One region of the Candidatus Endoriftia persephonae genome, then DNA from elsewhere that is predicted to be linked to it. Evidence: predicted binding sites of a transcription regulator. Region 1 holds the regulator's gene; each other region holds the start of a gene.
What was found. Region 1 encodes sigma-54, which starts transcription at its own class of promoters, with help from an activator protein. Its sites were predicted from a motif close to TGGCANGNTNCNTGCTT; they were not measured.
Positions count from the first base shown of each region.

Region 1 (7,433 bases):
CGCGGGCAGATCGAGGTTGCGCCGCAGCTCAGCCTCGCGGGCCGCCTGGGCGATGATGCGCTGCTGGTAGTGCTGCAGGATCTCCCGGGTGGGGTCAGCAAGTACCACGCCGGCCTCGCCGTCGACGATCAGGGTTTCGCCGGAGCGCAGCAGTTGACTGGCGTGGTGCACGCCGAGCACTGCGGCGATGCCGAGGCTGCGGGCGAGGATCGCAGTGTGTGACAGTGGTCCGCCATACTCGGTGACAAAGGCGATCACGCCGCGGTTTTTCAGCATGATGATGTCGGCTGGGGTCAGATCCCGCGCCACCACGATGTGGTTGGTCAGGTCGCTCGGCGCCTCATCCCGTCCGGTACCCTGCTGCAAGGCGATCTGGATCTGTCCCACCACATGCTCGACATCGTCCCTGCGGGTGCGCAGGTAGGGGTCGTCCATCTCGTCGAAGACCCGCACCAGCTCGTTGCGGCGGCGCTGCAGCGCCCACTCGGCGGCGTACTGGTGAGTGCGGATCAGCTCGATCGGGGCCTGGCTGATGGCGCTGTCGTCGAGCATCAGCAGATGGGTGTCGATAAATGAGGAGATGTCCTCCGCGGTGCCGGTGGGGAGGTGCTGGCGCACGGCGCGCAGTCGGTCACGGGCGGTATTGAGCGCCTTGCGGAAGCGTTCTACCTCGGCTTCGACCATCTCCTCGGGGATCAGTCGCGGTGCGATATCGAGTGGCCCGCGCTGCAGCAGGAAGGCGGCGCCTATGGCCACCTGGCGGGTGGTGCTGATGCCGATGCCGTGACTGGAGAAGGTCACTCACTCTCCCCGAACCGCTCATTGATCAATAACTCCAGAGCGGCTATCGCCTCTGTCTCGTCCTCGCCGTTGACCTCGACCTCCAGCGCGGTGCCCTGGCTGGCGGCGAGCATCATCACCCCCATGATGCTCTTGCCGTTGACCCGCTGGCCGTTGCGCAGCAGCTGGATGCTACTGCCGTAGCGGCTGGCGCAGTTGACCAGCTTGGCGGCGGCACGGGCGTGCAGACCAAGGCGGTTGATGATGGTGATCTCCTTGTGGATCATTGATTGGGGTTCTCCGGCTTGCGCTCGGGGCAGCAAACGATGCCGTCGATGCCGCCGCTGACTGCCTTTCTGGTCAGCTCTTTGAGGTTCATGGTAGCGTAGTTGAAGACGCGCACCAGCATCGGTAGATTGATCCCGGCGATCACCTGCACCTGGTCTTCACGGCGCAGTTTGTAGGCGATGTTGCTGGGGGTGGAGCCGTACATGTCGGTGAGGATCAGCACCCCGTCGCCCTGGTTGAGCTGCTGTATCAGCTGCTGTGCGCGCTGCCGCATAGCGTCGGGATCGCTCTCGGTGCCGACCTCGAGGGTGGCGGTGGCGAGCGGGCAGACCTCCATCATGTTGGTGGTGGTCTTGAGCAGCGCACGGCCGATCTCGTTGTGGGTGATGATCAGCAGGCCGATGCTCATGACAGTTCCCGATGGCGGCTCAGCACGTTGCGCCCCTGTTGTTTGAAGTGGCGGTAGAGCTGATCGGTGATGTAGACCGAGCGGTGTTGACCGCCGGTGCAGCCGATGGCGATGGTCAGGTAGCTGCGGCCATCGGCCTCGAAGCGGGGGATCCAAGATTCGAGGAAGCGGGTCAGATCCGCCTGCATCTGGCTGCTCTCCTCGCTGCTTTCGAGAAAATTGGCGACCGGGCCGTCGAGGCCGGTGAGTGGCCGCAACTCGGTCTGCCAGTGGGGGTTAGGCAGGCAGCGCACGTCGAAGACAAAATCCACGTCCCGCGGCACACCGTGTTTGAAGCCAAACGATTCAAACAGCAGGGAGACCTGGCGGCTGCCTCCGGTGACTCGGCCGCGGATCAGGTCGCGCAGTTCATGCAAGTTGGTGTGGGTGGTGTCGATGCGCAGGTCGGCGGTGCTGGCGAGGGGTTCGAGCACCTCCTGCTCTTGGCGGATCGCCTCGTCGAGTGAGTGGTCGTCGTCGGAGAGCGGGTGTTTGCGGCGAGTCTCGCTGAAGCGCTTGATCAGGGTCTCCTGTTGCGCCTCAAGGAAGATCATCTCGCAGTCGATGCCCTGCTCGCGCATCTTGGCGACCATCTCAGGCAGTTTGGCAATGTGAGATGGCTGGCTGCGGGCGTCGATGCCGACTGCAGTATGGCGGAAAATCGGCTCTGGGTCTTCCACCAGGTGGTTAGAGAAAGCCTCCAGCAGGCAGATCGGCAGGTTGTCGATACAGTAGTAGCCGAGATCCTCAAGGGTGTGCAGGGCGATGGTTTTACCCGACCCCGAGAGGCCGGTGATGATGAGCAGTCTAATACCGGTAGCCATGTTTCTTAACATCTGGAAATTTTGAATGGCAGGCGGCTAGGTTAGCGCAATCCGGGGCAATTTTGAAAAGGAGTTAGCCCTTTTCAGGTGGGTTAGCGGAACTCTGCTGGTTAGCTTCGATATAGCCGCGTTGGCGCTCGCTGAACTCTGCTGCCGCATCGTAGCCGGTGACCCGTAGCAGGTGTTGGCGCACCGCTGTCTCCGCCAGGATTGCAAGATTGCGACCAGCGGCCACTGGTAGGGTAGTCTGTGGAATTTCGACGCCGAGTAGGCGCTGGGTTGAATGGCTGCCTTCGAGTCGGTCCAGGTGTGAGAGTTCCTGTTCATTCATCTGCTGCAGATCGATGATCAAGTGGAGGTTTTTGACCGGCTTCACCGCGCTGTTGCCAAACATGGCGCGAACGTTGAGCAGTCCCAGTCCGCGTACCTCGAGAAAATCCTGCAGCACCGGTGGGCAGCGTCCCTGCAGGGTGTGGGCGTTGATGCGAGTGAACTCGGTGATATCGTCGGCGATCAAGCGATGTCCGCGAGAGATCAGCGCCAGCGCCAGTTCGCTCTTGCCGATTGAGGCATCGCCGCTGAGCAGCACCCCTTTACCCAGCACCTCGATGAACACGCCATGGATGTTTTTGGGCTCGGCATGGGAGGGCTGGGCCTGCTGGAAAGACGGCTGGAGATGCGCCAGTAGGCGCTGGATAACCTGGGCGTCGGGTTCGCTTGTATAGATGATTGGGGTGTTGCTGTCGGCGGCGAGGGTGCGGCAGGCGTCGGTGGGGACTAAGCCGTCGGTAAAGATCAGGGCAGCCGGGCGGCTGGCAAACAGCAGTTCAAGGTAGTGGCGGTAGCCCTTGCTGCCGAGGGACTCGAGCAGATGACGCTCAGGCGGGCCGATCACCTGGATCGGCTGTGGGCGGGCCAGGTTGAGCGGCCCCACCAGGGGGGCGTCGCCCTCTGCCTGGATGGCCCGTTCCTCACCATCGCTGTACCAGGTGAGATTGAGTTCCGCACTCAGCTGGGCGAACAGTTCGCGGATGGTGGTGGCGGGTGTCATTGCTGGCTGGGTTCGGGGCTTGGCTGCTGGATCAGCTCGATCACCTCGTCTGGGCTGCGGCACTGGCGCAGACGATCGCAGAATGTCTTATCTCCGAACAGGCTGGCGAGCTTCGACAGTAGCTGTAGATGCTCCTCGGTGGCTTCCTCGGGTACCAGCATGGCGAAGGCGAGGTCGACCGGCTGGTTGTCGATGGCGTCGAAGTCGACCCCCTGGGTGGTCTGGATGAAGGCACCGACCGCTCGCTTGATCTGTGCCATGCGGGCGTGGGGGAGGGCGATGCCCCGCCCCAGCCCCGTGCTGCCAAGGCGCTCCCGTTGTAGCAGGGCATCGAACACCATGTCCTGGCTAAGCCCGGAATCGGTGGCGGCGAATAGCCCGCCAAGCATCTCCAGGCTGCGTTTTTTACTGCTGATTTCGACGCCGCACAGGATACGCTGTGGGTCGATGAACCCTTCGGGAAACATCTTGGCCTTGTCCCTGTTCAGGGCTGCTCTGCGTCAGCGTACTTGTTGATGTTATTGCCACGATGGCTTTGCAGCTTCTCTTTATGCTTGATGACCTGTCGGTCGAGCTTGTCGATCAGTGCGTCGATGGCCGCGTACATGTCCTCTTGGACCGAGTCGGCAAACACGTTGCCGCCGTTGAGGTGGAGGGTGGCTTCCGCTTTCTGCCTGAGTTTCTCTACGCTGAGGATCACATGCACATTGGTGACGTTGTCGAAATGGCGCTCCAAGCGCTCAAACTTGCTGTCAACATAGTTACGCATCGAATCGGTGATATCGATATGGTGACCGGTCAGGTTGATTTGCATAATTAACTCCTGTTTCGGGAGGGATGCGCCGGAGATGCGGAGCATCCTCTTATTTGTCTGGTTGTCACACCAGACGCTTTCGCTCATTCGATGGGGGTATGCCCATCGATTCGCGGTATTTGGCCACAGTGCGGCGGGCGACATTGATACCCTGCTCGCTGAGTATCGTGGCAATCTTGTTGTCGCTGAGCGGCTTGTTGGGTGTTTCGGCGGCAACCAGTTTCTTAATGATGGCACGTATTGCGGTAGCCGAGCACTCGCCGCCGACACTGGTACTGACATGGCTGGAGAAGAAATATTTGAACTCCAGGGTGCCGCGGGGCGTGTGCATATATTTCTGGGTGGTAACCCGGGAGATGGTCGATTCGTGCATCTCCAGGGCTTCGGCGATGTCGCGCAGCACCAGCGGTTTCATCGCCTCCTCGCCATGTTCAAAAAAGGCCTGCTGGTATTCGACGATCTTGCTGGCGACCCGCAGGATGGTTTCGTTGCGGCTCAGCAGGCTCTTCAGGAACCAGCGCGCCTCCTGCAGGTGGTTCTTCAGGAAGGTATTGTCGTCGCTCTGATCGGCGCGGCGGATCAGTTTGGCGTATTCGGCGTTGACCCGCAGGCGTGGCATGGTCTCCGGGTTGAGCTCCACATGCCAGCTGTTGTTGCGCTTGGTGACAAACACCTCTGGGATGACATACTCCGGCTCGGTATCGGCAATCAGGGTGCCGGGGCGCGGGTGGAGTGAGCGGATCAGCTGGTTGATCGCCGACAATTCATGGTCATCGATCTTCATCTTGCGCTTGATCTGCGCCTGGTCCTGGGCCGCCAGCAGCTTAAAATGTGTGCTACACAGCTGGATCGCCTGCTCCAGATAGGCAGTCTCCGGGGGCAGCTGATCGAGCTGGATCAGCAAGCACTCCTGCGGGCCGCGGGCGGCGATACCGGGGGGGTCGAAGGCCTGAACGCGGTGCAGCACTGCCTCCACATCCTCTAGGGTCACCTCCTCCAGATCGACCGTGGAGTGGATCTCCTCGATGCTGGCCTGCAGATAGCCGTCGGGGCTGATGCTGTCGATGATGGTCAGCGCGATCGCCTGGTCCGAGGGGCAGAGGCGGGTCAGGTTGAGTTGCCACAGCAGGTGGTCCTGCAGTGAATCAGATTTGCTGCGCTGGCTGAGGAAGTCGGTATCGCTGCCCTCGCCGCCGGCGGGAGCTGGTGGCGAGTAGCTGTCGTAGACATCGCTCCACTCGGTGTCGACCGGGAGATCCTCGGGCATCTCGGGGCTGTCGGTCTTGACCTCCCGTTCGTTGTTGATGTCGTTGCCATCCGCCGGAGTTTGCTGCGCGCTTTCGCTGCTGGGATTCTCCTTGCGCTCTGTGGCGGTTTGCTCAAACTCCTCTTCGGCTTCCAGCATCGGGTTGGTGTCGAGGGCCTCCTGTATCTCCTGATTGAGATCGAGCGCGGAGAGCTGTAGCAGACGGATCGCCTGCTGCAGCTGAGGCGTCATGGTGAGGTGTTGGCCGAGTCGAAGCTGAAGTGTCTGCTTCATCTATCCATGGTCAAGTTGGTTCTCGTACGCAATTTATGTGCCTTTTCGGTTTCATTTTAGTCAAAAGCAATCGTAGGTGGAACCTCGGCTTGATCGAGAGTTGCCGTGGGTCATGTATTTGTAAACCGGCCCGGCAAAGGAGGTGCGGTCGGCCCTGCGCCATGCTACATGGTGAAGTTTTCGCCGAGATAGACGGCGCGCACCTCGGGGTGCTCAAGGATCGCCTCCGGGGTGCCCTCTTCGAGCACCTTGCCGTTGTTGATGATGTAGGCGCGGTTGCAGATGTCGAGGGTTTCGCGCACATTGTGGTCGGTGATGAGCACCCCGATATCACGCTCCTTGAGGTGGTTGATCACCGCTTTTATGTCGATGACGGCGAGCGGGTCGATGCCGGCGAAGGGCTCGTCGAGCAGCACGAAGCGGGGTTTGATGGAGAGCGCGCGGGCGATCTCCAGGCGGCGACGCTCGCCGCCGGAGAGGCTCATCGCCTGGCTGTTGCGCAGGTGGGTGATGCCGAACTCCTGCAGCAGTTGGTCGCAGCGCTTGTTGCGTGCGCTACGCGACAGTTCCTTGCGGCTCTCGAGGATGGCAAGGATGTTCTCCTCTACCGAGAGACGGCGGAACACTGAGGGCTCCTGGGCGAGGTAACTGATGCCGAGGCGGGCGCGGGTGTGCATCGGCAGGTCGGTGAGATCCTTTCCGTTAATGCGAACACTCCCACCGTCGGCGGGCACCAGGCCGACGATCATGTAGAAGCTGGTGGTCTTGCCAGCACCGTTTGGCCCAAGCAGTCCAACCACCTCGCCACTGGCGACCTCCAGGGAGATATCATCGACCACGCGCCGGCCACGGTACTGTTTGGCCAGGTTTTCGGCGTAGAGGCGTGTCATTGGTCGTGCTTTTGTGATTCGATCACCACCCGGACCCGCTGTTTGCCCTGTGCGCTGGTGCCGGCCTTGACCAGGCTGCGGCTGCGCAGGTAGGTGATGCGGTCGCTGCTGAACTCATCCTTGCCCTGCTGCAGTACTGCTTCGTCAAACAGGTAGATCTCATCTTTCTTGATGAAGTAGGTGATCTTTAGGGCGTGGCCGCGGGCCTCTTCGTGGCTCTTGTCCATCTGCTGGCGGAAGCGCACCGGCTTGCCGACGGCGACGATTTTTTCGGTTTCACCCTGGCGGCGGTGGATCCACATCTTGTCGGCCTCCAGACGCATGCTGCCCTGGCTGACCACCACGTTGCCGATGTAGACGCTGACGCCGCTGGCCTCGTCGATTTCCACGCTGTCGGCCTCAAGATAGATCGGTTGCTCCCGGTCACCGCTCAGTGCCCTGGCCTGCAACGGTAGCAGGAGTAGCAGAAGCAGAAGTGACACGCTGTTAATCGATTTCATGATAGCCACGTACCTCGGAGAGTAGCTTGATCTTAACCGGTTCCAGAAGTTGCCCTTGTAGCCCGACACCACGCAGCCAGTCGCCCTGGCTGGTAATCTGTACCCGCTGTTTGGTGCTGACATAGCCGCTGTCGGGATGGGCCCACAGGTCGCTGGTAGTGATCTGGTAGGGGCGTTTGCCGTTGCCCGCAGCGCGATCGATCTGTACCTCGCCGGGCATGAAGATCTTGTTGTTATCGCCGTAGAGGGTGGCGCTGGTTGCGGTGACTCTCCACGGCGCTGCGCCGGCTGCGTATTG
Region 1 covers NZ_CP090569.1:3,418,632-3,426,064, reverse strand. The annotation lists gene ptsP (phosphoenolpyruvate--protein phosphotransferase) at 1-801, opposite strand, end outside; gene L0Y14_RS15550 (HPr family phosphocarrier protein) at 798-1,067, opposite strand; gene L0Y14_RS15545 (PTS sugar transporter subunit IIA) at 1,064-1,477, opposite strand; gene rapZ (RNase adapter RapZ) at 1,474-2,340, opposite strand; gene hprK (HPr(Ser) kinase/phosphatase) at 2,414-3,391, opposite strand; gene ptsN (PTS IIA-like nitrogen regulatory protein PtsN) at 3,388-3,858, opposite strand; gene hpf (ribosome hibernation promoting factor) at 3,876-4,205, opposite strand; gene L0Y14_RS15520 (RNA polymerase factor sigma-54) at 4,270-5,745, opposite strand; gene lptB (LPS export ABC transporter ATP-binding protein) at 5,910-6,635, opposite strand; gene lptA (lipopolysaccharide transport periplasmic protein LptA) at 6,632-7,117, opposite strand; gene lptC (LPS export ABC transporter periplasmic protein LptC) at 7,122-7,433, opposite strand, start outside.

Region 2 (7,433 bases), 600 kb from region 1:
CTCGATCGCATCCGCCTGGTTCTTCGGGTTGCGGGGGCGGTCAGAGACATTGTTGAAGCTCAGCCCGCTGCTGCTCCAGTTGCGAAAGTCATCTGAGATCCGTCTTAAGGCGTGGGCGGGCAGAAAGCCGAGGGTCTTCTCGTTTAGCGGCAGGCCGCTGTCGACGAATTGATGCTGATAGACCCGGCGGGTGGCCATCAGGATGGCCCGGATCTCCCGTGCATCCTGGCGCAGCCCCGCAAGCATCTTCTCGTGGGTCTGTTGGTAGCCGATGATCTCTACTAGGATAAAAGCAGCGATCAGCACCGAACCGAAAGAGAGTAGTAGTTTTGACTGGAGCCGCATTGTTTAAGAGCCTGTTATTCTTTTGGGCCTCTCGAAAGAATAGATCCTCCGTTGGAACAGGACAATGATCCCTGTTGGCCCTGCAATTAAACAGGCACATGTATAAGTTGGGCTGTGCCCGACATAATCCTTGTCCTTGATTTCAATCGATGCCACGCGGCGGCCACAGGCCCTATCTCCATTTTGCCGGGTAAATATTGTTGGGTTGCCGCTGCGAGAGCTCTCTCAAGGTTTGATCTGTAGATAGAGCAGCAGTAGATTGATGATGATGAGCAGCAGCAATCCGGCCAGGGTCTGCCAGAAGAGCAGAGGATTGCGTTCCAGCAGCGGCAGTTCTGCCTGTTCACGATAAATGGGGTTGGGATGCGCCAGATCGTGTTGCAACTCTGACAATGTCTTGTGGCGCTTTGAAGCAAGCGGGTGCACCGCCCGTTCAAGTGCAGCGTCCACCCAGGCGGGAATCTCAGGATTGTAACGGCGCGCGGGACGGTAGTTTAGTCTCTGTTTTAGGTGGGGGCTGTCGCTCTCACCATAGGGCAGTTTCCCGGTCAGCATCTCATACAGGATGACGCCGAGGGAGTAGAGGTCCGATGCATGGGTGCAGGACTCACCGCGCAGACATTCTGGCGCTGCATAATCGAGGGTGCCCTGGGGGGTGCTGTGGTCGATCTCACTCTCGATCTCCTCCATGCCTGCGACCCGGGTGGAGCCGAAGTCGATCAGCTTCACGGTGCCGTGGCTATCGATCAGGATGTTGTCCGGCTTCAGATCCTGATGAAACATCTCCATGCGGTGCAGCGCCCTCAGGCCGTCGATGATTTGCTCCGCCAGGGCGCGGGTCTGGTGCAGATCCGCCGGGCCATTGTCCTGGATCCATTGGCCTAGGCTGCGCCCCTCCACGTATTCGCTGATGTTGTAGAGGAAGTGGCGGTTGCGGGGTTCGAGAATGCGCAGGATATGGGCATTGCGGATACGTCGGCCCACCCACTCCTCAAGCAGAAAACCCTCCAGGTAGTCTGCATCATCCCGATAGTTGACCGACGGGGTCTTCAGTACGACCTTATCGCCTGATGTGAGATCCAGCGCGAGAAACACCTCGCTGCGTTTGCTGGCGTGCATCTCACGCAGAATCTCGTAGCCATCGATCTTCATGCCGGGTTGAAGGTCGGGTGGAAATGGCAGATCTGAGACCCGCTGGAAGATGTCGGCCTCAGTCTCCTGCGGGAGTTTCAACAGGTGAATGATCTGGCAGCTGGCGTTGTCGGTGCTGCCGTTCTCCAGCGCTGTCTCTACCAGCGCATTGGCGCAGGCCTGCAGATTGTAATTATTGCTGTTGAGAATCTTCAGCAGCTCTCGGCGGGTGAGGAAGTCGTGGATGCCGTCGCTGGTGAAGATAAAGCTGTCGCCTTCATCCACGGCGACTGCATGGTAGTCGATGTCGATGTGTGGGTCGGCGCCCATGGCGCGGGAGAGGAACTCTTTCTCCTTGGAGACCCAGGCTCGATGGTCGCGGGTGATCTGCTCCAGGTCGCCATTGTGATAGCGATAGATACGGGAGTCACCGATATGCACGATGTGGGCGGTGGTCGACTTGAGTACCAGGCCGCTGAAAGTGGTCAGCATGCCCCGTGCCGAATCATAGTCGGACTGCCCTTGGCTGTAGAGCCAGCGATTGAGCGCCCCCAGCACCTTGCCGGCAGAGGTCTTGACGCTCCACGACTCGGGGGTGCTGAAGTAGTCGGAGAGAAACCCGGAGACACAGATCTGACTGGCCCGCCCGCCACCTTCGCTGGAGCTCACCCCGTCGGCGATGGCGGCGGCAATCCCCTTGCTCAGCAGCAGATTGTCCTCGGGGATGCAGACGTTGCAGGTGTCATCATTATTCTGTTTGACACCAGCCTCACTGCGGAAAGCGTAGTCGATTTCGAGTTTGGTGCTCATATTCGTCCCGTAGGAGCGCCGCTAGCGGCGCTCCTACAATGGTTGAGTCGGTTTAGCTTAACTCACCTCGATCATCTGCACGCTACCGTCCTCCATCACCTCGGCAGTGTGGCCTTGGGGTTCATCCAGGAGCTGAACCGCCAGCAGGCAGACGACAGCTGCGCCAGCAATCACCAGGAAGAAAATCTGGGGTGAGACAAAGGAGAAGATGGTAAGGAAAGTGACCGCACCCACGTTGCCGTAGGCGCCGGCCATACCGGCTACCTGTCCCGTCATGCGGCGCTTGACCAGGGGTACCATGGCGAACACCGCGCCTTCACCTGCCTGGACGAAGAAGGAGCAGGCCATGGTGGCGATCACAGCCAGTGCAAGCGGCCAACCCGAGGTGATCTGGCCCAGAATGAAGTAGCCGGTGGCCAGTCCGGTGATGAGCAGGCTGAGCATCTTGCGACGACCGAACTTGTCACTGAAGAGGCCGCCACTAGGACGCGCCACCAGATTCATAAAAGCAAAGCCAGATGCCAGCAGACCTGCCTGCACTATGCTCAGGTCAAAAGTCTCCTTAAAGAAGAGAGGCAGCATGGAGACTACCGCCAACTCAGAACCGAAGGTCACGAAGTAGGCCAGATCGAGGATCGCCACCTGCTTGAATTTGTAGCGGTGGATCTCCGGTACCTCCTCCTTAAAGACATGCTTGTTAATGCGCCATACCTGGGAGGTCTGATAGGCGTAGAGGGCAGCTAGGCCGATATAGATGGCGTTGGCGGCGCTGGCGCCGAGGATCTTCAGGTTGTCCGGGCCCAGCTTCCAGGTCAGCACCGCCAGGGCCGCATACATGGGGATATTCATCAGCAGATAGAAGAAAAAGTCACCCTTGCTGGTCACCTCCATGGCGCCGGTCTTCTTCGGCTTGAAGTAGGTGGAGCCCTTCGGCGTGTTGCGCGCCAACCGGTAGTAGATGAAAGAGTAGACCAGGGTGATTGCGCCGGTGGCGGCGACGGCGTAACGCCAGCCATCGTCACCACCAAACATCAGGGCCAGAGTGGGCAGGATCATGGCTGCAGCGGCGGAACCGAAGTTACCCCAGCCGCCATAGATACCTTCAGCAACACCGACCTGCTTGGCGGGGAACCACTCACCGATCATGCGGATACCGATGACAAAGCCCGCACCGACAAAGCCCAGGGCAAAGCGGCTGGCCAGCAGGGCGGTATAAGAGTCCGCGATGGCGAACCAGAAACAGATGAAGCTGGAGGAGAGGAGCAGTGAGGAGAAGATGATCCGTGGGCCGAACCGGTCCACCAGCATACCGATCACGATCCGCGCCGGGATGGTCAGCGCTACGTTGATGATCAATAGCGCCTTCACTTCCTGCGTGGTCAGATCGAAGGCCTCTTGGATCGCGGCCATCAGCGGCGCGTGGTTGAACCAGACCATGAAGGTCAGGAAGAAGGCGAACCAGGTGAGATGGAGTGTCTTTACCTTTCCTGTGAAAGAAAAAAGGTTGAGCTTGCTTTCCGACATGAGGGAATTCCTACGCTACTTGGATAATGCGTTATTCACATGCGAAATCCATGCCATCACCATATCTTGTTGAATTATATGGTGAATTAGAGGGGCTCTGTCGGCCCAGGTCCTATTGTGAAGTTCGAAATCGGTGCGTGCTGGAGCAGTGATGTTCTATTTTTGAACAGCGCGCTCAGCCCCGAATGGCACCGACTGTTCTATAGAGGGCGGAGTCAAATTTGACTCCGCCCCTCCATCAAAAACACCAGGGTTTTTTGCAGGGCAGACATGGTAGTAAATGCACCAGGATGGTGCGTGGATGGGTGAGGCAACTCTGTGCTGGCTTTCCTATTGCATCGATGTTGCCCGATAAATAAGGAGATAAACCTCGATATTTGATTCTGGCATGGCCTTTGCTCAGAGGATCTGAAAGCAGAGCGGTGATGTTCCGCTTCAGGATCAGATGTAGAGGGTAAAGATGAAAGAGAAGTTGGTTTTAATCGGTAACGGTATGGCCGGTATCCGCACCCTGGAGGAGTTGCTCAAACTCGAAGAGGCGGGCAGATACGAGATCAGCGTATTCGGTGACGAACCTCACCCCAACTACAACCGCATTATGCTCTCGCCGGTATTGGCCGGTGAGAAGACGTTCGACGAGATCGTCCTCAACAACCGTGAGTGGTACGCCGAGAACGGCATCATCCTGCACGCCGGTGATCCGGTGGTGGAGATCGACCGAGTCGCGCGTCAGGTGAAGAGCACATCGGGCAAGTCGGTCGCCTATGATCGTTTGCTGATTGCCACCGGCTCTACTCCCTTCATCATCCCTGTGCCCGGTGCCGACCTGCGTGGGGTGATCGGTTTCCGCGACATCAAAGATGTAGAGATCATGTTGGAAATCGCCGCTAGCCATAAAAAGGCAGTCGTGATCGGCGGCGGCTTGCTGGGTCTGGAAGCTGCCAATGGTCTGATGAAGAACGGTATGGATGTCACCGTGGTGCATCTGATGGATACCCTGATGGAGCGCCAGCTCGATAAGCCGGCGGCCAACCTGCTGAAGGCATCCCTGGAGCAGAAGGGCCTGAAGTTCCTGATGGAGGCGCAGACCGAGGCGATCCTTGGTGACGAGCATGTCACCGGCGTGAAGTTTGCCGATGGCTCTGCTGTCGAGGCCGACCTGGTGGTGATGGCGGTGGGTATCCGCCCCAACATCGAGCTGGCGCAGCAGGCGGGCATCCACTGCGAGCGCGGCATCGTGGTCAACGACACCATGCAGACCTTCGATCCGAAAATCTACTCAGTGGGAGAGTGCGTACAACATCGGGGTGATTGCTACGGTCTGGTGGCGCCTCTGTTTGAGCAGGCTAAGGTCTGCGCCAACCATCTGGCCCAACTTGGCTATGGCCGTTACGAAGGTTCCGTCACCTCCACCAAGCTGAAGGTGACCGGCATCGACCTCTTCTCCGCGGGTGAGTTCAACGAGGAGGAGGGTGATGAGACCCTGGTGCTGCAGGATGCGGCCCAGGGCGTCTACAAGAAGCTGGTGATTCGCGACAACCGGATCAAGGGTGCGGTGATGTACGGCGATACCATGGATGGTACCTGGTACTTCCAGTTGCTGCGTGAGGGCACCGACATCTCCAGCCTCCGCAGCACCATCCTGTTTGGCCAACACGACCTAGGCGATGCGGGTCACGGCGATGAGACTCGCGTGGCGATGCTCTCCGACGACGCGGAGATCTGCGGCTGTAATGGTGTCTGTAAAGGCGACATCGTCAATGCTATCAGCACCAAGGGTCTGTTCACCCTCGAAGAGGTGCGTGCCCATACCAAGGCCTCCGCCTCCTGCGGCTCCTGTACCGGCCTAGTGGAGGCGATACTGGCAAGCACCGTCGGCGAAGGCTACGACGCCTCACCGAACAAGCAGGCGATGTGCAGCTGTACGGAGCTGAGTCACGATGAGGTGATGGAGGCGATCCAGAAAGAACAACTCAAGTCGATGCGCCAGCTGTTCGACTACCTCAACTGGAAAACCCCGGACGGCTGCGCCAGCTGCCGTCCCGCCCTCAACTACTATCTGCTGGCTAACTGGCCCGACGAATACCAGGATGACCTTCAGTCACGCTTCATCAACGAGCGCGCCCACGGCAACATCCAGAAGGACGGCACCTACTCGGTGGTGCCACGGATGTTTGGTGGCCTCTGTACCCCCAAGGATCTACGCGCCATCGCCGATGTCTGCGACAAGTTCGAGGTGCCGGAGATGAAGGTCACCGGTGGCCAGCGCATCGACCTGTTCGGCATAAAAAAAGAGGATCTGCCGGCGGTCTGGCGGGATCTCTCGGAGGCGGGCTTTGTCTCCGGTCATGCCTACGGCAAGGCGATGCGCACAGTGAAGACCTGCGCCGGCAAGACTTGGTGTCGCTTCGGCACCCAGGACTCCACTGGTCTGGGTGTCAAGCTGGAAGAACTCACCTGGGGCTCCTGGATGCCACACAAGTTCAAGCTGGCGGTCTCCGGCTGTCCGCGCAACTGCGCCGAGGCCACCATCAAGGACTTCGGCGTGGTTTGTGTCGATTCCGGCTACGAGCTGCACATCGGTGGCAACGGCGGTATCAAGGTGCGTGTCACCGACCTGCTGTGCCGGGTGGAGACTGCAGAGGAGGTGCTGGAGTACTGCGGCGCCTTCACCCAGCTCTATCGCGAACAGGCCCACTATCTGGAGCGTACCGCCCCTTGGGTCGAGCGCGTGGGACTGGGCTATATCAAGCAGCGCATCCTGGAAGACGAGGTGGGACGCAAGACCCTCTACCAACGCTTCAAACTGAGCCAGCGCTATGCCCAGGTCGATCCCTGGAAGGCGCGGGCCGATGGCGCTCAGGCCAACGAATTCACCCCTATCCAACTGGCAGTGTAAGGAGCAAGACGATGAGCAAATGGACTGAAGTAGTAGCGCTGGCGCAGATCCCGGTGCTCGGCTCCCGCATGATCAAGACCCGTGACATGGATATCGCTGTGTTCCGGGGGAGTGACGATCAGGTCTATGCGATCCGGGATGCCTGTCCGCACAAGAGCGGCCCTCTGTCGCAAGGCATCATGCACGGCACCTCCGTCACCTGTCCGCTACACAACTGGCGGATCGATCTGACCAGTGGTGAGGCGTTGGGGCCGGATGAGGGCTGTGCCAATGTCTTCCCGGTGCGGGTTGAGGATGGCCTGGTCTATCTGCAACTACAACCGTCAGAGGCCGCTGCATGAATGCCAGGTCGGGCTGTGCCCGACAAGCGGTCGTCATGAGTCTCTTATGGCGGGCACAGCTCGCCCTATGAAGTGAGGAGACATCATGCTGTTTGGCAGGACAAAGAAGAATCCGATCACGATTGCCGACAAGGGTGTGGTCGAGTGGAAGTACGCCGCCTGCGGCTACTGCTCCACCGGCTGCTCCATTGAGGTGGGGCTGAATGCCGAGGGCAAACCGGTTGCCTCCCGAGGCGTGGCGGAGGCCGACGTCAACCGCGGTAAGTTGTGCTTGAAGGGCATCTTCGAGCACGAACTATTCGACTCCGCCGGCCGCGGCCTGGAACCCAAGATACGCGAGCAGTGGCACCAGCCCTGGCAGCCCACCGACTGGGATACGGCCC
Region 2 covers NZ_CP090569.1:414,513-421,945, forward strand. The annotation lists gene L0Y14_RS01970 (c-type heme family protein) at 1-345, opposite strand, end outside; gene L0Y14_RS01975 (bifunctional protein-serine/threonine kinase/phosphatase) at 571-2,286, opposite strand; gene L0Y14_RS01980 (NarK family nitrate/nitrite MFS transporter) at 2,344-3,810, opposite strand; gene nirB (nitrite reductase large subunit NirB) at 4,271-6,709, shown strand; gene nirD (nitrite reductase small subunit NirD) at 6,721-7,050, shown strand; gene L0Y14_RS01995 (molybdopterin oxidoreductase family protein) at 7,136-7,433, shown strand, end outside.
Region 2: the regulator sigma-54 is predicted to act here: its motif matches at 4,195-4,211, upstream of nirB (nitrite reductase large subunit NirB).

Region 3 (7,433 bases), 680 kb from region 1:
CTCTCCATGTCGGGGAATTGCAGCTGTAGTCGTTTGTGCAAGCGTTGGTGTTGTGGATCATTGACGTTTGTGACGGCAACTTCGGCCAACAAGGCCCGCTCCTGTTGGACGAACAGGGCTAGGTTGGCGTGGAAGTTACGCAGCTGTAGGGTGATCTCACGGGCGCCACTGCGGACCGCCTGTTGCGCGAGCTTTTGGCGGTGGGCATGGTGCTCTTGGTGCTCGTGCCAGACGTAGTAACTGAGCATTGAGGCGAGCATCAGTAGGGTGAGGATGACGAATTGAAAACTCGGCTGCTGCCTCAGATGATGCTGTGTCGACAAGGGGGTATCCTCCGCACCGGGCGGGGCTTCTGGCCCCAGCCCAGGTGCGAGACGCTGCGGTCCGATCTCATCCTGAGAGCCGTTTGTATTTGATTCGGTGTGGCTCGATTGCTGCTTCTCCGAGGCGGCGCTTCTTATCCTCCTCGTAGTCCTGGAAGTTGCCCTCAAACCAGACCGTCTGACCCTCATCTTCGAAGGCGAGGATGTGGGTGGCGATGCGGTCGAGGAACCAGCGGTCATGGCTGATCACTACCACGCAGCCGGGGAAGGCGAGCAGCGCCTCTTCCAGGGCGCGCAGGGTCTCCACGTCGAGGTCGTTGGTGGGCTCGTCGAGCAGCAGCAGGTTGCCGCCGCGCTGCAGCAGCTTCGCCAGGTGCAGGCGGTTGCGCTCACCGCCGGAGAGGTCGCCGACCCGCTTCTGCTGATCGCTGCCCCTGAAATTGAAGCGGCTCAGCCAGGCCCTGGAGTTGAACTCATAGCGTCCGACGGTGATGATGTCGCGGCCGTCGGAGATCTCTTCCCAGGCGGTCTTGCTGCCGTCCAGGGCGTCGCGGGATTGATCAACGTAGGCGATCTCGACACTCGGACCGATGCGCAGTTCGCCGCCATCGGGCTGCTCCTCGCCGGTGAGCATGCGGAACAGGGTGGTCTTGCCGGCGCCGTTGGGGCCGATGATGCCGACGATGCCGCCCCGTGGCAGATTGAAGCTAAGCTCATCGTAGAGCACTCGGTCGCCGTAGGCCTTCTTCAGCTGGTTGGCCTCGATCACCAGCTCGCCGAGGCGCTCGCCGGGCGGGATGTAGATCTCGTTGGTTTCGTTGCGGGCCTGGAACTCTTGGCTCTGCAACTCCTCGAAGCGTGCCAGACGTGCCTTGCTCTTGGCGTGGCGCCCCTTGGGGTTGGAGCGTACCCACTCCAGCTCGTGTTTCATGCTCTTGACCCGGGCCGCCTCGCTCTTCTGCTCCTGCTCCAGGCGCGCCTCCTTCTGCTCCAGCCAGGAGGAGTAGTTGCCCTCCCAGGGGATGCCGTAGCCCCGGTCCAACTCCAGGATCCAGCCCGCCACGTTGTCGAGGAAGTAGCGGTCATGGGTCACCGCTACCACGGTGCCGCTGTATTCGTGCAGGAAGCGCTCCAACCAGGCCACCGACTCGGCGTCGAGATGGTTGGTCGGCTCGTCCAGCAGCAGCATGTCGGGCTTCTCCAGCAGCAGCTTGCACAGTGCCACCCGCCGCCGCTCGCCGCCGGAGAGGGTGCTCACGTCGGCCTCCCAGGGCGGCAGCCGCAGCGCGTCGGCGGCGATCTCTAGCTGGCGCTCGATGTTGTGGCCGTCGCTGGTTTGGATGATGTTCTCCAGCTCCGCCTGCTCCTTGGCCAGGGCGTCGAAATCGGCATCGGGCTCGGCGTAGGCGGCGTAGACTTCATCGAGACGGGTTAGCGCCCGCTTCACCTCGCCCAGCGCCTCCTCCAGGTTGCCGCGCACATCTTTGCTCTCGTCGAGCTGAGGCTCCTGGGGCAGATAACCGATCCGGGTCCCCGGCTGGGGCCGCGCCTCCCCCTCGATATCGGTATCGATCCCGGCCATGATTCGCAGCAGGGTCGACTTGCCTGAGCCGTTGAGACCCAGCACGCCGATCTTGGCGCCAGGAAAGAAAGAGAGGGAGATATCGCGCAGGATCTCGCGCTTGGGCGGGACGATCTTGCCCACCCGGTTCATGGTGTAGATGTATTGGGCCATGGTCTCGGTCTTGGATTCCAGAAAAGAGAAAGGACAGGCGACGATTTTCGCACAAATCGGCGGCGGGCATCACCAGAGATGTAGGTTGGGGGGAGGAACAAATCCCAACTGGTGCCTGCCGCCAGCCACTCACCTGTAGGTCCGGCTTCAGCCGCACTTGTTTGTCCGGCTAAAGTCGCACCTACGAGGGTCCGATTATCCTTGTCACACCGCTCTGCGGTGTGGCGTACCTTAAGCATTCTTACCGAGGCCAGCTTGATCCTGCATGAGCTGTCGAGGCTGGACAAGGGGGAGATCATCCCGCTTCCCTCCGAGGAATCCGCAGCGGAGCTGGCGGGGATATCACCCAGTGGTGCACAGTGGTAATTTGCAGGCCTGCAGCAACTCATCGACCTCCTCCCGGGGTACCGGGTGCGAGTAGTAGAACCCCTGTCCCAACTGACAGCCCATGGCGGCTAGGGCCTGGGCCTGGGCCTCGGTTTCGATACCCTCGGCCACCACCTCCATTTGGAACCCATGGGCGATGCGGATAATGCTCGCCACCAGTGCGGACTGGGCGGTGTCATTCAGGAAACCAGCGACGAAACTGCGGTCGATCTTGAGCACCTGGGCTGGCAGGCGGTGGAGATAGGCCAGTGAGGAATAACCGGTTCCAAAGTCGTCCAGAGCGACCTTGAAGCCCATCCCACGCAGGCGATTCAGCACCTGTCCCGCGGATTCGGGGTCGCGCAGCAGTAGGCTCTCAGTGATCTCTAGGCGAATCTGCTCCGGCCTCACTCCGGCCGCCTTAGTGGTAGACAACAGACAGTCCATGAAATCACCTTGGGCAAAATGCTTGCAGGAGAGGTTCACCGCCAGATGGAGACTATCCATGGTGTCTGTGGCAAAGCGGCTGCGCCAGTCCACTAGGGCCGCGCAGGCCTGCTCCAGCATGTGGCGGTCGATGTCGCGCACTATCCCGGCCTCTTCCGCGGCGGGAATGAATTCCCCCAGGGAGATTATGCCTCGCTCGGGGTGGCGCCAGCGCGCTAGTACCTCGAAGCCGTGGATGGTCCCGTCGGTCAAGTCCACGATGGGTTGGTACCAGGCCTCGATCTGGCCCTCGACAACGGCGGCCCGCAGGTCCTGCTCCAAGGTCAGGACTTGCTGTGCGGCACTGTGCATCCCCACATCAAAGATCACGGTACGCCCCGTGCCCTCGGCTTTGGCCTGGTACATCGCGGTGTCGGCGTCGCGCAGCAGGCCATCGGGGCTTAGCTCCAGGGTATCGGTGAAGGCGATACCGATACTGGTGGAGGTGGTCACCCTGCGTCCATCAAGATTAAACGACTCTTCCAAGGCACGATGGATACGCTCGGCGATATGGGTGACGGTGGCTGGGTTAGCGACCTCTTCCAGCAACACTGTGAACTCGTCCCCTCCTAGGCGCGCCACGGTGTCCTGGGGGCGGACGCAGCCTGCAATGCGTCGCGCCGCCTCGCTTAGCAGCCGGTCCCCATGATCGTGCCCCAAGGCATCATTGATGGTTTTGAAGCGATCCAGGTCGAGAAACATCACCGCCGAAAGAACCTCCCCTTGACCTCGTCCCCCCCCCAAATGATGGCGCAGGCGATCCAGGAACAGACTACGGTTGGGCAGGCCGGTCAGCTCATCGTAAAAGGCCTGGTGCTCCAGACTCTGGCGGGCGAGATGGCGCTCAATCAGATTGCCGAGGATGTCGGCCACCGAGGTTAGGAAGAGCTGCTCCTGCTGGTCCCGGACATGACCCTCGGCGATATAGAGAGTAAATACGCCAAGCAGGCGTTCGCCGCTGTGGATGGGCATGCAGTAGTGGCCGTGGGCAGTCATGTTGGGATAACGGGTCTCGTGGCGCTCGTCCACGCAACCCGCGAACACCAGCTCGCGCGTGCTTGCGGCCCGCCCGCAGAGGCAGTGGCCGAAGGAGATCTGGGCGCAGGCATCGAGCAAAACGGGGGCCAGCCCTACCTGTGCAGCCATGTGCAGGCTCTCAGTCTCGGGATCCGCCAGGAACACCGCCCCCCTGGGCTCCAGGTCGGCCAGGGAGCTACGCGTGGTCACCTCCAGGATGCGGTGCAGACGCGATTCGAAGGGCATCTCCGCGAGGGAGATCTCGAGGATATCGCCCAAGGTGCGCTCATTGTCCAGTTCGCGTTTCAGTTTGCCCTCCATGGCCACACGCTGCCGTGCCCATCGCCCGGTCAGGACGTAGCCCCAGATGCCTCCCCCCAGCCCGAGGAACCAGATCAGGCCATAACCCAGCCAGACGCCCATGCGCTGTCGGGCCATGATTGCCTGCAAGGGGTCCAGGGGCACCCTCACCGAGAGTCCACCGAGGATTTCGCCGGTCTTCACGCCCTGACCTCGATGGCAGTCCAGGCACTCTGCCGAGGCGATGCGTGGTCGCAGTTCGCGCCACCAACGTTTGCCCTCCTCGACCACCATCTCCCCCCACTCCGATGCTCCGGAGCGAATGCGACGCAGGGCCTCTCGCTCCCAGGTGTCTGGGGCATTTTTTTCGGATAGGGGATCGATGGCGACGGCCCGCACCCGCACCCGGTCACGGCCCGGCGTCATCTCGTCTACCAACCTGATCAGGTAGGAGGAGTTCACTAGGGTGAGTGTTCCGCTATTTGGACCAGGGATGTCCCGGTAGGAGAGGTGGGCGAGGAAGGGGTTGGGCTCCACCCCCTTGGCCACGGGTACGTAGATCCCACCGACATGGGTTACGAAATAGCGCATGGCGGCCTGGGTTTCCAGTGCCGCTCGCGCCTGATTGCGCCCTTCGTCCAACAGAACCCCCCCCTGCTGCCACAGGTTCCAGGCCAGGGTCCCACCGAGCGCGAGGGTCCAGAGCATCGCTGCGGCGAAACCCAAGATACGGCGGCGTTTAGTGGAAACTCGTAAGGAAGGATCGTTGGTCATAATGTCGACTGCTCGGCTGGGCATCCCTTACTTTGACTGAATGTTATGAGCTAGCGGCATGGCGTGGCACGCAGCTCTCGAGACTCACAACCGCCCAGTGTGGATGATGAGGTATAGGATGTCCATTCCCAGAGATGAGTAGGGATTCAGGCACGAGCATTGATCATAAAGGGTCGATGAGATAATTGTCTCTCGCTTTTGTTGATGGTTAATACGCTTCCATCATGGTGCATTGTGACGCCGGTTAGGAAGTGGGGGGAGGCCATCTCATCGACTCCCTTACCCTGAAGCCTGACCTATAGGCGGGAGCGCCGTTTGTTGGTGGCCGACCCTGCCGTTATTTTGCCGGTCGTCCACTCATCTCTTGTCAATAAACCGGCATTGGCGGCCATGCTTTGTCTAACTCCATGACAAATCCACTAATTCTCTGCTGGCACTCATTTTGCATCTGGATTGTCGAAACAATCTTGGGGAGTGGGCAATGGCCAAAGATGCGGCAAAAGAGGATCTGGAGCTGGGCGATGAGAAGCCCGGCAAGAAGAAGCTGATCATCATCATCGCGGTGGCGACGGTATTGCTGTTGGGTGGTGGTGCGGCGGCCTATTTTCTGCTGATGGGTGATGAGGCACCGACAGAGGAAGAGGTGGCGCAGGAGCAGGAACAGGCCAAGGAGGAGGAGCCTGCAGCGGAGGTCGAGAAGGGGCCGCCGCAGTATCACGCCCTCGATCCGGTGTTTGTCGTCAATCTTCCGGGCAAGCCGAGCCTGATACAGGTTGGCGTGACTGTGCGGGTGCGCAGCGACCAGATGGTCGAGTTTCTCAAGCATAACGACCCGATGATTCGCCACCACTTTCTTGACCTGCTTGGAGCGAAGGATGGCAAGGTGCTGAAGAACCGCGAGGCGAAGGAGGCGCTGCAGCGGGAGATGCTCGACAAGCTCAACGGCATCGTCAAGGAGCTGGATGGACCGGGCGAGGTCGAGGCCCTCTATTTCACCAACTTTGTGATGCAGTGATCTGATGAGTACCAACGATCTGCTCTCACAAGAAGAGATCGATGCCCTGCTACATGGCGTCGACAGCGGCGATGTCAGCACCGAGGCCGAGGTCGAGGTGGATGCTGGGGGGATCTCGAGTTACGACTTCGCCAGTCAAGACAGGATCGTGCGTGGGCGTCTTCCGACCCTGGAGATGATCAACGAGCGTTTTGCCCGCCACTTCCGCACCAGTCTTTTCAATATGCTGCGCCGCTCCGCAGATATCTCAGTCTCCGGGGTGCAGATGCAGAAGTTCTCCGAGTTCGTCCACAGCCTGTTTGTGCCGACCAGCCTGAACATCGTGCGCATGCGTCCGCTGCGTGGCAAAGCCTTGATCGTGATCGACCCCAAGCTGGTGTTTGCGGTGGTGGACAACTACTTCGGTGGCACCGGGCGCTTCCACACCAAGGTCGAGGGGCGCGACTTCACCCCCACCGAGCTGCGGGTGATCCAGCTGCTGCTGAAGCAGGCGTTCGGCGATCTGCAGGGGGCCTGGAAGCCGGTGTTTCATGTGGAGTTCGAGTACGACAGCTCCGAGGTCAACCCACAGTTTGCCAATATCGTCAGCCCCTCCGAGGTGGTAGTGGTGACTAGCTTCCATATCGACCTGGAGAACAGCGGCGGTGATTTCCACATCTGCCTGCCCTATTCGATGTTGGAGCCGATCCGTGAGCTGCTCGATGCGGGTGTGCAGAGCGACCGGGGTGAGCGGGATGAGCGCTGGGAGCGCTCCCTGCGCGAAGAGATCCTCGGTGCCAAGATCGAGCTCAAAAGCATCCTCACCGAGACCTGTGTGACCCTACGTGAGCTGTCGAAGCTGGACAAGGGGGACATCATCCCGATTGAGCTGCCAGAGGAGGTGGAGGTGACCGCTGCCGAGGTGCCGGTCTTCCGCGGCAAGCTGGGGGTCTCCGATGGCAACTATTCGGTACGCATCTCGAAGTGGATCAAACCGAAACGGCAGGAGGCGTTGCACGAATATCTTGAGTATGAGACGGATTCTGCAGCCGGATCCGCAGCGGAATAGAGACAGGACTTGAATCATGAGTGATACAGAAAATAGCGAGCAGGGTGCTGAAGTGGTCGGCGACGAGTGGGCCGAGGCCCTGGAAGAGCAGAGTGGCAGTGAAGGTGGTGCAAATTTGCCGGCGGTGAATGGCGCGGAGGATGAGGATGATGCCGAAACGGTCAGCCTGGATGCGATTCTTGATGTGCCGGTGATCATCTCGATGGAGATCGGCCGCACCAAGATCAACATCCGCAATCTGCTCCAGCTCAATCAGGGCTCGGTGGTGGAGCTCGACCGGCTCGCCGGCGAGCCGATGGATGTGCTGGTCAACGGTACTCTGATCGCCCAAGGCGAGGTGGTGGTGGTGAATGAAAAGTTTGGCCTGCG
Region 3 covers NZ_CP090569.1:2,737,428-2,744,860, reverse strand. The annotation lists gene L0Y14_RS12395 (EAL domain-containing protein) at 1-323, opposite strand, end outside; gene ettA (energy-dependent translational throttle protein EttA) at 391-2,058, opposite strand; gene L0Y14_RS12385 (EAL domain-containing protein) at 2,401-5,001, opposite strand; gene L0Y14_RS12380 (flagellar basal body-associated FliL family protein) at 5,483-6,016, shown strand; gene fliM (flagellar motor switch protein FliM) at 6,021-7,064, shown strand; gene fliN (flagellar motor switch protein FliN) at 7,081-7,433, shown strand, end outside.
Region 3: the regulator sigma-54 is predicted to act here: its motif matches at 5,433-5,449, upstream of L0Y14_RS12380 (flagellar basal body-associated FliL family protein).